Regions from separate parts of the Endozoicomonas montiporae CL-33 genome, predicted to be linked through region 1. Evidence: predicted binding sites of a transcription regulator. Region 1 holds the regulator's gene; the other holds the start of a gene.
The links. Region 1 encodes PhoB, which activates phosphate uptake and scavenging genes when phosphate is short. Its sites were predicted from a motif close to TGTCATANNNNTGTCANA; they were not measured.
Positions count from the first base shown of each region.

Region 1 (5,252 bases):
AATGGTTGATGACCAGCCCAGAGTGTTTGCTCGAAGCGTACTGCCTGCAACCAGCCTGACCGGCGCAAACCGGGAATTATTGGAGCTGGGCGACCGCCCTCTCGGAGAGTTTCTTTTTAAGCAGCCTTCGCTGGAGCGTGGTCCTATTGAAATCGACAGACTTTCAGCCAGCCAATTCAATGACTATCTAGATAAACCGTACCAAAAAGAACAAAGCTGGGGCAGACGTTCTCTGTTTCTCCTGAACGGCAAAGCGATTTCGGTCTGTGAGTTTTTCCTACCGGAATACGATCTCACCCCTATGTAGGAGTACTTATAAAAAGCCTAACCTGTTAGACTGATGCCCAAGCCAGTTGCAACAATGATAATCATTATGACGTATCTCAAAAAGCTGGCGGGGGACTCTTTCAATCTTCACTCTTTATCGGTTCGTTACCCCCGCGTAAAGGATTTTGTCCAGCTATGTCGGCTGGATCGCCCTATTGGCATTTATCTTTTGCTATGGCCCACGCTTTGGGCTTTGTGGATGGCTGCAGAAGGTCTGCCAAGCCTGAAAAACCTGTTAATTTTTATTGCCGGTGTGGTTCTGATGCGCAGTGCAGGTTGCGTCATCAACGACTATGCGGATCGTGACTTTGACGGCAGTGTGAAGAGAACCAATAACCGCCCGCTGGTAACAGGAAAAATCCACAAAAAGGAAGCTTTACTGCTTTTCTCCGGGCTGGTCATCCTGTCGTTTTTTCTTGTGCTACTGACCAACCCTCTGACCATAATGCTCTCTCTGGGTGGCCTGGCTCTTGCTGCTATTTACCCCTTTGCCAAGCGTTTCACGCACTTGCCCCAGGTGGTGCTAGGGGCCGCCTTTGGCTGGGCTATTCCAATGGCCTATGCAGCAGAGAGTGGAACGATAAGTCAGGTTGGCTGGTTATTATTTCTTGGTAACGTGTTCTGGACGGTCGGCTATGACACACAGTATGCCATGGTGGATCGTGATGATGATGTGAAGATTGGCATTAAATCGACTGCGATATTATTTGGAGATCTGGACAATATCATCATCGGAATTCTTCAATGCCTCGCCATTGCAACATTAGTGATGGTCGGTATTCAGGCAGGACTTGGCTGGAGTTTTTATGTTTCGTTGCTGATTGCGACCGGTTTATTTACCCATCAGCAGTTACGTACGCAACACCGTGAAAGAATGAACTGTTTTAAAGCATTTCTCAGCAATCATTGGGTAGGAGCCGTGATTTTCTTGGGCATTGCTTTCAGTTATGTTTAAGCCTTTTTAAGCTTCCACAAAAAAGGAGTGTCATCTGTTTGTAACATTTGGGCGTTGTAATGGCGCAAATAGGAGGAATCTGTCTGGTGAAACAGATTGTCTGATTCCACTACCAATAAGACGCAACGGATGAGACACGAAAGGTGAACAGGCATGTCAGGAAGAACAATTCTCATCGTCGATGATGAAGAACCCATCAGGGAAATGGTCTCTGTCGCTTTGGAAATGGCGGGTTATAACTGTCTGGAAGCGGCAGACGCCAAGCAAGCCCATGCCCAGGTGGTTGATAATAAACCCGACCTTATTTTGCTGGACTGGATGTTACCCGACATTTCCGGTATTGAATTTGCACGACGCTTAAAGCGTAATGAACTGACTTCTGAAATTCCTATTGTCATGCTGACCGCGAAAGGCGAGGAAGATCATAAAATTCAGGGCTTGGAAACCGGTGCAGACGACTACATTGTTAAACCCTTCTCACCACGGGAATTGGCAGCTCGCTTAAAAGCCGTACTTCGTCGTGCAGGAGGGTTAGATGCCCAGAGTCCGATTGTCATAAAAGGCCTTGAGCTTGATCCGGTCAGCCATCGCGTCAGCATCGACGGAAACCCGGCAGAAATGGGGCCTACCGAATACCGCCTGCTGCAGTTTTTCCTGACTCATCAGGAACGTGCTTATACCAGGGGGCAGCTGTTGGATCAGGTGTGGGGCGGCAATGTCTATGTGGAAGAACGAACCGTTGACGTTCATATCCGTCGTCTGCGAAAAGCACTGGGGTCTGACTATGAAGGCTTTGTGCAGACAGTGCGCGGGACGGGCTACCGATTCTCGTTAAAAGTTTAAGACTGTCAGGAAGTATTTATACCGAATACTTCCTTAACCAAAACTCGAAAAAAGATCCGGAATGACCAGTATTACCAAATCTTACGTCCTGAGCCGAATGCTGTTGTTTTCAAGTGTCGGTTTTTGTCTCGGCTGGCTTCTGGGCAATGCTTTTTTGGGACTTTCCGTTGTATTGGCAGGCTATTGCCTGTGGAGTGTGAAAGAGTTATTCCGGTTAATGGACTGGTTAAATGCTGCGAGAGATCGTAACGAAGAGCCTCCTGAAAGCAAGGGGTTGTGGGGTGAGATATTTGATGGAATATACCGCCTGCAAAAACACCATGGTCGTGCACGTCGTCGCCTTTCCACTGTGATTGACCGGATTCAGTCATCAACATCGGCACTGAAAGATGCCGTGGTCATGGTAGATCGCCATAACAACCTTGAGTGGTGGAATAATGCTGCAGAAGATCTTTTGGGTTTCAAAATGCCTGACGATCAGGGGCAGCCTGTAACAAACCTTCTGCGAGATCCCCGTTTTGTGGATTATTTTGAGCAGGGGCGTTATCAAAAACCCTTGCAAATTCCCTCACCTCTGAATGATGAGTATCAGGTTGAAATCAACATCACGGTTTACGGTCGTGGTAATCGAATGTTGATTGTCCGCGATGTCACCCGGCTGTTGCAGTTGGAAACCATGCGTAAGGATTTTGTAGCTAACGTATCCCATGAACTCAGAACACCATTGACGGTTATTTCAGGCTATCTGGAAACCCTGATCGACGGTGTACACGACCAAAACCTTCCGCCCATCTGGGGCAATGCAATGAACCGTATGCAGGAGCAATCGCTGCGTATGCAGGGGCTGGTGCAGGATCTTTTAACACTGTCCAAACTGGAAGCGGCTGAAATTGATGACGACAGTGCAGTCCAGCTCAAACCAATGCTTCATGCAATTGTTGAAGATGGTAAGGCATTAAGTGGCGAGAGCCAGCATAAGATTCGACTGGAATGTCCTGAACAGGCCGAGATTGCAGGAAGTGCTCATGAGTTGAGAAGTGCCTTTTCAAATCTGGTATTCAATGCTGTTCGCTATACCCCGGCCGGAGGCAAAATTTATGTACGTTGGTGGCAGGATGAAGACCGTGGTCATTTAATGGTAGAAGACAACGGTGTTGGTATTGACCCGGTCCATATTCCCCGTCTGACCGAACGTTTTTACCGGGTGGATAAAAGTCGCAGTCATGCTACCGGTGGAACGGGTCTCGGGCTGGCGATCGTGAAACACATTATGCTTCGTCATGGTGGTCGAATCAGTATCAGCAGCCACCCGGGTAAAGGCAGTAAATTTGTCTGTCATTTCCCCAAGAAACGTCTGATGGCTCTGGTGGATTGACCATCCGTCATCAAACGGATTAAAAGCAAAAAGGGAGCGAATGGCTCCCTTTTTGCTTTTAACTGGCTGACTTGAGATCAGAAGCTTAACCTTCAATAGCTAAGCTCTACAGCTCTCTTTACTCAGCGCTTTTTACTCAGCAACGCAGTCCAGACGTTTTTTGCCTGTGCGATCCAGGTAAGCCTGGAAGTCACGAGGCAGACGACCTGTAGTAGCACCTTCCCACTGAACAGTATCACCGGCTTCGGTCTGGTATTCAAAAGTGTACTTCTGGATGTTGCGACGTTTTTTAGGCGCTTCAATTTCCAAAGCACCCAGATCATCCAGAGAAACACCACGGTCACTCATGATCTGTTTGATCGCTTCAATGCTTTCGATTTTAGCCTGACGCTTTTCTTCTTCTTTATCGCGAGCTTCCAGCTTTTCAGCAAGAACGTCGTTCATGCGAGAAATGATGCGCTCCAGATCTTCTGCATGGACATCTTTGAACAGGGAACGAATGCGGGTTTTGCTGCTCAGGCGATGTTGAATTTCTTCAAAAACGTTCATTTAAAATGACTCCCTCATCTGACTTACTATCCGAATTATGCTTTGTACGGACTTGGGTGTTAATCTAAGTGACCTTATTTATACAGCAAGGTTTTAATTGATGGAAGCATTCAACTCTAATTTACGAAATAAAAATGTAAAATAATCCAATTGAATGAATACAATATAACCTTGCTGACTTAAAATAGGGTCAATCAATATTTTATTGATTCTCTGAATGACTCACCACTGAATTGTGATCAAATCATCACTGCCTTAACAAAGGTTCAGGAAGTGTATACGTTTTCAAACTTCTTGAAAAATCCTGAAGCACTTTGATTCCACTGTTTTCCGCTTCCTGACACCAGAGAATTAAGGCTTCAATGCGCTCATTTTGATCTTTAATTTGATGCCAGATGGCCTGTAAATCTTTCTTTTTCCTGTAAATTGTATTTAAAACTTGACTGGTATCAATAATGGAATGAATTTTCTCTCTGTGTGCAGGAGCCAACAGTTGCTCTTCCCGCGCAAGAAGTTTTTGAGCTGATTTTAAAATGCGTTTTGTCTTTTCTGTAGCAACTTTTCGCTCATGATTCACTAAAGGTACTATGACCTGATTGCGATACTGAGCCATTATCTGAAATCGATTATTGATCACGGCCATTACCGTATCACGATCTATATGACTTTTATGTTTGTTGCATACTGCCAGTGGAAGAGTCTTTTTTGCACGAGCCAGACCTAAGAAGCAGAACAATCGAATCCATAACCAGCCAATATCAAATTCCCATGGTCGAACAGATAACTTGGCAGAATTTGGGTAGGTGTGATGATTATTGTGCAATTCTTCACCACCTATCAGAAGCCCCCATGGAAATATATTTCGGGCAGCATCACGACACTCAAAATTTCTATAGCCGGAATGATGTCCGACACCATTAATCACCCCCGCTGCAAAAAAAGGAATCCAGATCATTTGAATGGCCCAAACGGTTAGGCCAATAACGCCAAACAGAATGATATCGATCAAGAGCATAATGACTACACCCAGTATTGGATGCGGGGTATAAAGGTGATTTTCAATCCAGTCATCTGGTGTTCTCTGACCATAACTCTGGATTGTCTCAGGGTTTCCGGCTTCAGTTCGATACAATTCAGCGCCTCGCCAAAGTACCGTTGCTAAACCTTTTTGTACCGGACTATGCGGATCATCTTTGGTTTCAC
Region 1 covers NZ_CP013251.1:5,254,655-5,259,906, forward strand. The annotation lists gene EZMO1_RS24300 (chorismate--pyruvate lyase family protein) at 1-307, shown strand, start outside; gene ubiA (4-hydroxybenzoate octaprenyltransferase) at 374-1,282, shown strand; gene phoB (phosphate regulon transcriptional regulator PhoB) at 1,436-2,125, shown strand; gene phoR (phosphate regulon sensor histidine kinase PhoR) at 2,187-3,500, shown strand; gene EZMO1_RS24320 (H-NS family histone-like protein) at 3,633-4,049, opposite strand; gene EZMO1_RS24325 (DesA family fatty acid desaturase) at 4,297-5,252, opposite strand, start outside.

Region 2 (4,430 bases), 770 kb from region 1:
TGCCCACTTTGCGTGCTCCTATCCAGGCGCTGTGACAGGCTTCTTTCAGAACGCCTTTGCCTGAAAAGGTAAAGCCCTCCAGAATCTGTTCCCTGCTGCGCCTTACGGTGTGATGCCCCAATTTGCCAGTCATACTAATGTCTTCTGGCACCTCATGATAAGCAGGTAAACCCTCATGGAGATCGACACGGGGATTCCCCGTGTTGTTTGTATCCCTGTATTGTGTGTACATATCAGCCTCCTTGTTTTTGTAGTGCTGGAAGGATTGTATGGGGCTAACTGCTTGAATGGCATAACAAAACCGTAAGTATTGATAACACAACCAAAGTACAGACTGTGTCCGGAATGCTCTAAGGATGTACTCCGGTGAAGCGCAGAAAAGCCTGATGTAGCGAATGCACGTATCTCCCGGTGACCGATCCTGCTTGCAACGATGGTCACAGTTCTCTAAAATTCCCGCTCTTTGTATGCTGGGCTTGGTGTAAAGAGTCATGCTGGCTGTCTTTTCAGTCACTCATGTTCAATACGCTTTCCCAACTCCTTGCCTTACCGCACTTTCTTTTTGAGAGGCGAGCGGAAGGCTTTCAACCCGTAAGGAGCAAATAATGCGTCATTACGAAATTGTTTTCCTGGTTCACCCAGACCAGAGCGAGCAAGTACCAGCGATGGTAGAGCGTTACACCCGCGCTATCTCCGAAAATGGCGGTCAGGTACACCGTCTGGAAGATTGGGGCCGTCGTCAGCTGGCTTACCCAATCAACAAAATCCACAAAGCTCACTATGTTCTGATGAACATTGAGTGTGGCAACGAAATCCTGAGCGAGCTGACTGACAACTTCCGTTACAACGATGCCGTTATCCGTAACATGGTTATTCGTCGTGACGAAGCGATCACTGAAGCTTCTATCATGATGCAGGCTGAAGAGAAGCGTGACCGTCGTGACGACCGTCGCGAAGAGCGTCGTGAAGACGCTGCTCCAGCTGCTGAAGAAGCTCCAGCTGCTTAAGAAGCTGCTGAATAATCATTACTCGCTTAATTTAAGGAGACGTTGTCATGGCACGTTTTTTCCGTCGCAGGAAGTTTTGCCGTTTCACCGCTGAAGGCGTGAAAGAGATCGATTACAAAGATCTGAACACCCTGAAAGCCTATATTTCTGAAACTGGTAAGATCGTACCTAGCCGTATTACCGGTACCAAGGCTCGTTACCAGCGTCAGCTGGCCACTGCTATCAAACGCGCTCGTATGGTAGCTCTGCTGCCATTCACCGATCGTCACTGATATCCGGTAATTGGAACTAAGGTATAGCTAATGCGTGGACTGGCAAATTATGCAATGCGTGGCCCGAAACAGGCTCTGTTTATGGCCGTGTTGTTTGCCAGCATCCCAATGTTGTTCTGGCTCAGTTCGGCCATCATTGCCCTGGTCATACTGCGACGCGGTATTGACCATGGTTTGAAGGTGCTGATGTGGGCTCTGCTTCCGGCGATAGGCTGGGCAGCTGCTGGTCAGTTCAACGTATTGACAGGTCTGTTGGCGACAACGCTACTGGCCTGTACATTACGCCAGACGGTTTCCTGGCCGAAGACACTCCTGGCGCTGGTTCCGGTAGGAGGAGCAATAGCTCTTTCGCTGTTCCAGCTGGCACCGCAGCAAATCGCTCTGCTTTCCGAGGCAGTCATGAGTCTTCTTGTGAAGATTCTGCCGGAGCAGGGTGCAAAGAGCACGGTCGACATAGGAACTCAGCTGAAACCGTTAGTTGAGTACGGTGTGATAGGAATGCTTGCCTGGTTTACCTTGGTAAGCGGTGTGTTGTCGCTGGTGCTGGCGCGAGCCTGGCAGTCAGTTTTGTACAACCCCGGCGGATTTGGTAACGAATTCCGCCGTGTCATTCTGCCACCTGTTGCCAGCATCGTATTGCTGGCCCTGACTCTGGGAGGATCGGCACTGTCACCTGTGTTGACAGCACTGATTCCAATAGCTTCGTTGCCACTGTTTATTGCAGGCATCGCCCTGGTACATGGGTTGGTTAACCTGAAACAGCTGGGAAGCTTCTGGCTGGTAGGCATGTATATGTTGCTGATTCTTGTCACGCAACTGGCATACCCGGTTATTGTTTTGACAGCCTGTTTTGACAGCGTATTCGATTTCCGCCGCCGAGCGGCAAACCGGATCGCGCAGAACGGGCCAAAATAAAAGGTAAGAGGTTAGCGATGGACGTTATCCTGCTTGAGAAAATCGCCAATCTGGGCGACCTGGGCGACAAGGTAACCGTTAAATCCGGTTACGGTCGTAACTTCCTGATCCCATTCAGCAAGGCTGTTCCAGCTACTAAAGACAACGTAGCTGCTTTTGAAGCTCGTCGGGCTGAACTGGAAAAGGCTGCTTCCGAGAAGCTGGCTGGTGCTGAGAAGCGCGCAGCTGAAATGTCTGAAATCGAACTGACCCTGACTGCTAAGGCAGGCGACGAAGGCAAGCTGTTCGGTTCTATCGGTCCTCGCGATCTGGCTGAAGCTATCACCTCCGCTGGTGTTACTGTTGCCAAGAGCGAAATCCGTATGGCTGAAGGTCCTATTCGCGCTACTGGCGAATACGACGTTGCCATCCAGCTGCACACTGATGTTGCAGCGACTATCAAGGTATTCATTGAAGCTGAGTAATTTCAGAGTCAATAATATTTGATGAAAAATGCCCGCAGGTTTCTGCGGGCATTTTTTTTAACTGAAAAAAAGTAAACATTTTTTCATCTATTGGTCACCTGTCTGACATATAGCGGGCGTTTAATTAACCCTGTTCTACGAATAATAAAAATTCCAAGCCCAAATTTTTCAAAATAAAAATCAAAAGGTTAAGAACGATGAGCAGGGAAACGTCTGATCCAACGGTTTATAACAAAAGCAATAACCGACCCATGTCGGCAGTGCTGGATACAGAGCTGAGCCGCCGTAGTATTCTGCGTGGAGGGGCCGGACTGGCTGCACTGGGCTTTTTGTCGGGTATGGGACTAACGGGTTGTGAACTCAATGATTTAAAGCTGGGTTTCGACTCGATTCCCGGTGCCAGGCTGGATGCTGTGGCGGTAGCAAATGGTTACAGCGCGCAGGTTCTCGCTCCCTGGGGGACTCCTCTAAATCATCAGGCAAACCCGTGGAAAGACGACGGCACCAATACATCACAGGATCAGCTCAATGCCGTGGGAATGCATCATGATGGCATGCATTTTTTTCCCCTGAATGGCAGCAGCAGAGAAGGCTTGTTGTGTATCAATCACGAATACATTGACCAGAATGCCCTGCACCCTGAAGGTGGCACAGTGGTCAATGGCAAGCGTCCAGCAGAAGAAGTTCGCAAGGAAGTTTATGCTCATGGTGTTTCCGTGGTGCATATCAGATTGATTGATGGTGTTTGGGAGGTGGTGACTGACAGTCCTTATAATCGTCGCATTACTTCAGACACGGAGATGGATGTTACAGGGCCCATAGCAGACAGTGGTTTGCTGGTGACAAAATACACGACCGGTCGCGGTGTTGAGAATATTGCCAGAGGCACAAATAACAACTGTGGCAATGGTTATACACCTTGGGGAACGTATCTTACCTGTGAAGAGAACTGGCCTTTTATCTTTGTGAACACAGGTACTCAGGATGCCGGTCAGGAACGAATGGGGATTCCGACGTCGGGTACCCGTTACGGCTGGGAAACCGCCGAGAATGGTCAGGATGATGAGTTTACCCGCTTCAATCTGACGCCTTCAGGCACTGATGCCACCGAAGATTATCGCAACGAAGCCAATGGGCATGGTTATGTGGTTGAAATCGACCCCTATAACCCGCAATCCCGTGCTGTTAAGCGAACGGCTCTGGGGCGCTTTCGCCATGAAGATGTAACGTTCGGCAAATTGAAAAAGGGTAAGCCTGTCGTGTTTTATACCGGGCATGACGGAAGGTTTGAATACATCTACAAGTTTGTATCTGCTAAACCATGGAATCCTGCCGATGCGCGACGGTTTGACCGGCTGGCTGTGGGTTCGAAGTATATGGACGATGGCATTCTTTATGTCGCCCGGTTCAGTGAAGAAGGTAAAGGTGTCTGGATTCCCTTACTCGAAGATACCCAAACCACCTCTGGACAGACCCTGGGAGAGGTCATTGGCTCGCAGGCTGAGATTATTCTTAACTGCCCATGGGCGGGAGATGCTGTTGGTGCAACGCCAATGGATCGTCCGGAATGGACTGCTGTCGATCCTGATACCGGCCTGGTGTATGTCACTCTGACAAACAACACCCGCCGTACGGAAGTGAATGCAGCCAACCCGAGAAACAACAATAAGTTTGGTCATATTGTTCGCTGGGAAGAAGGTATGACAGCCACAGAATTTAGCTGGGATTTCTTTGTTTTTGGGTCGCCAGCCAATGGTGACGGTGCTACCAAC
Region 2 covers NZ_CP013251.1:591,739-596,168, forward strand. The annotation lists gene EZMO1_RS02610 (hypothetical protein) at 1-232, opposite strand, end outside; gene rpsF (30S ribosomal protein S6) at 606-1,007, shown strand; gene rpsR (30S ribosomal protein S18) at 1,055-1,279, shown strand; gene EZMO1_RS02625 (YybS family protein) at 1,310-2,194, shown strand; gene rplI (50S ribosomal protein L9) at 2,212-2,658, shown strand; gene EZMO1_RS02635 (PhoX family protein) at 2,856-4,430, shown strand, end outside.
Region 2: a site for PhoB is predicted at 2,740-2,757, ahead of EZMO1_RS02635 (PhoX family protein). Genes of this name have one in related genera too.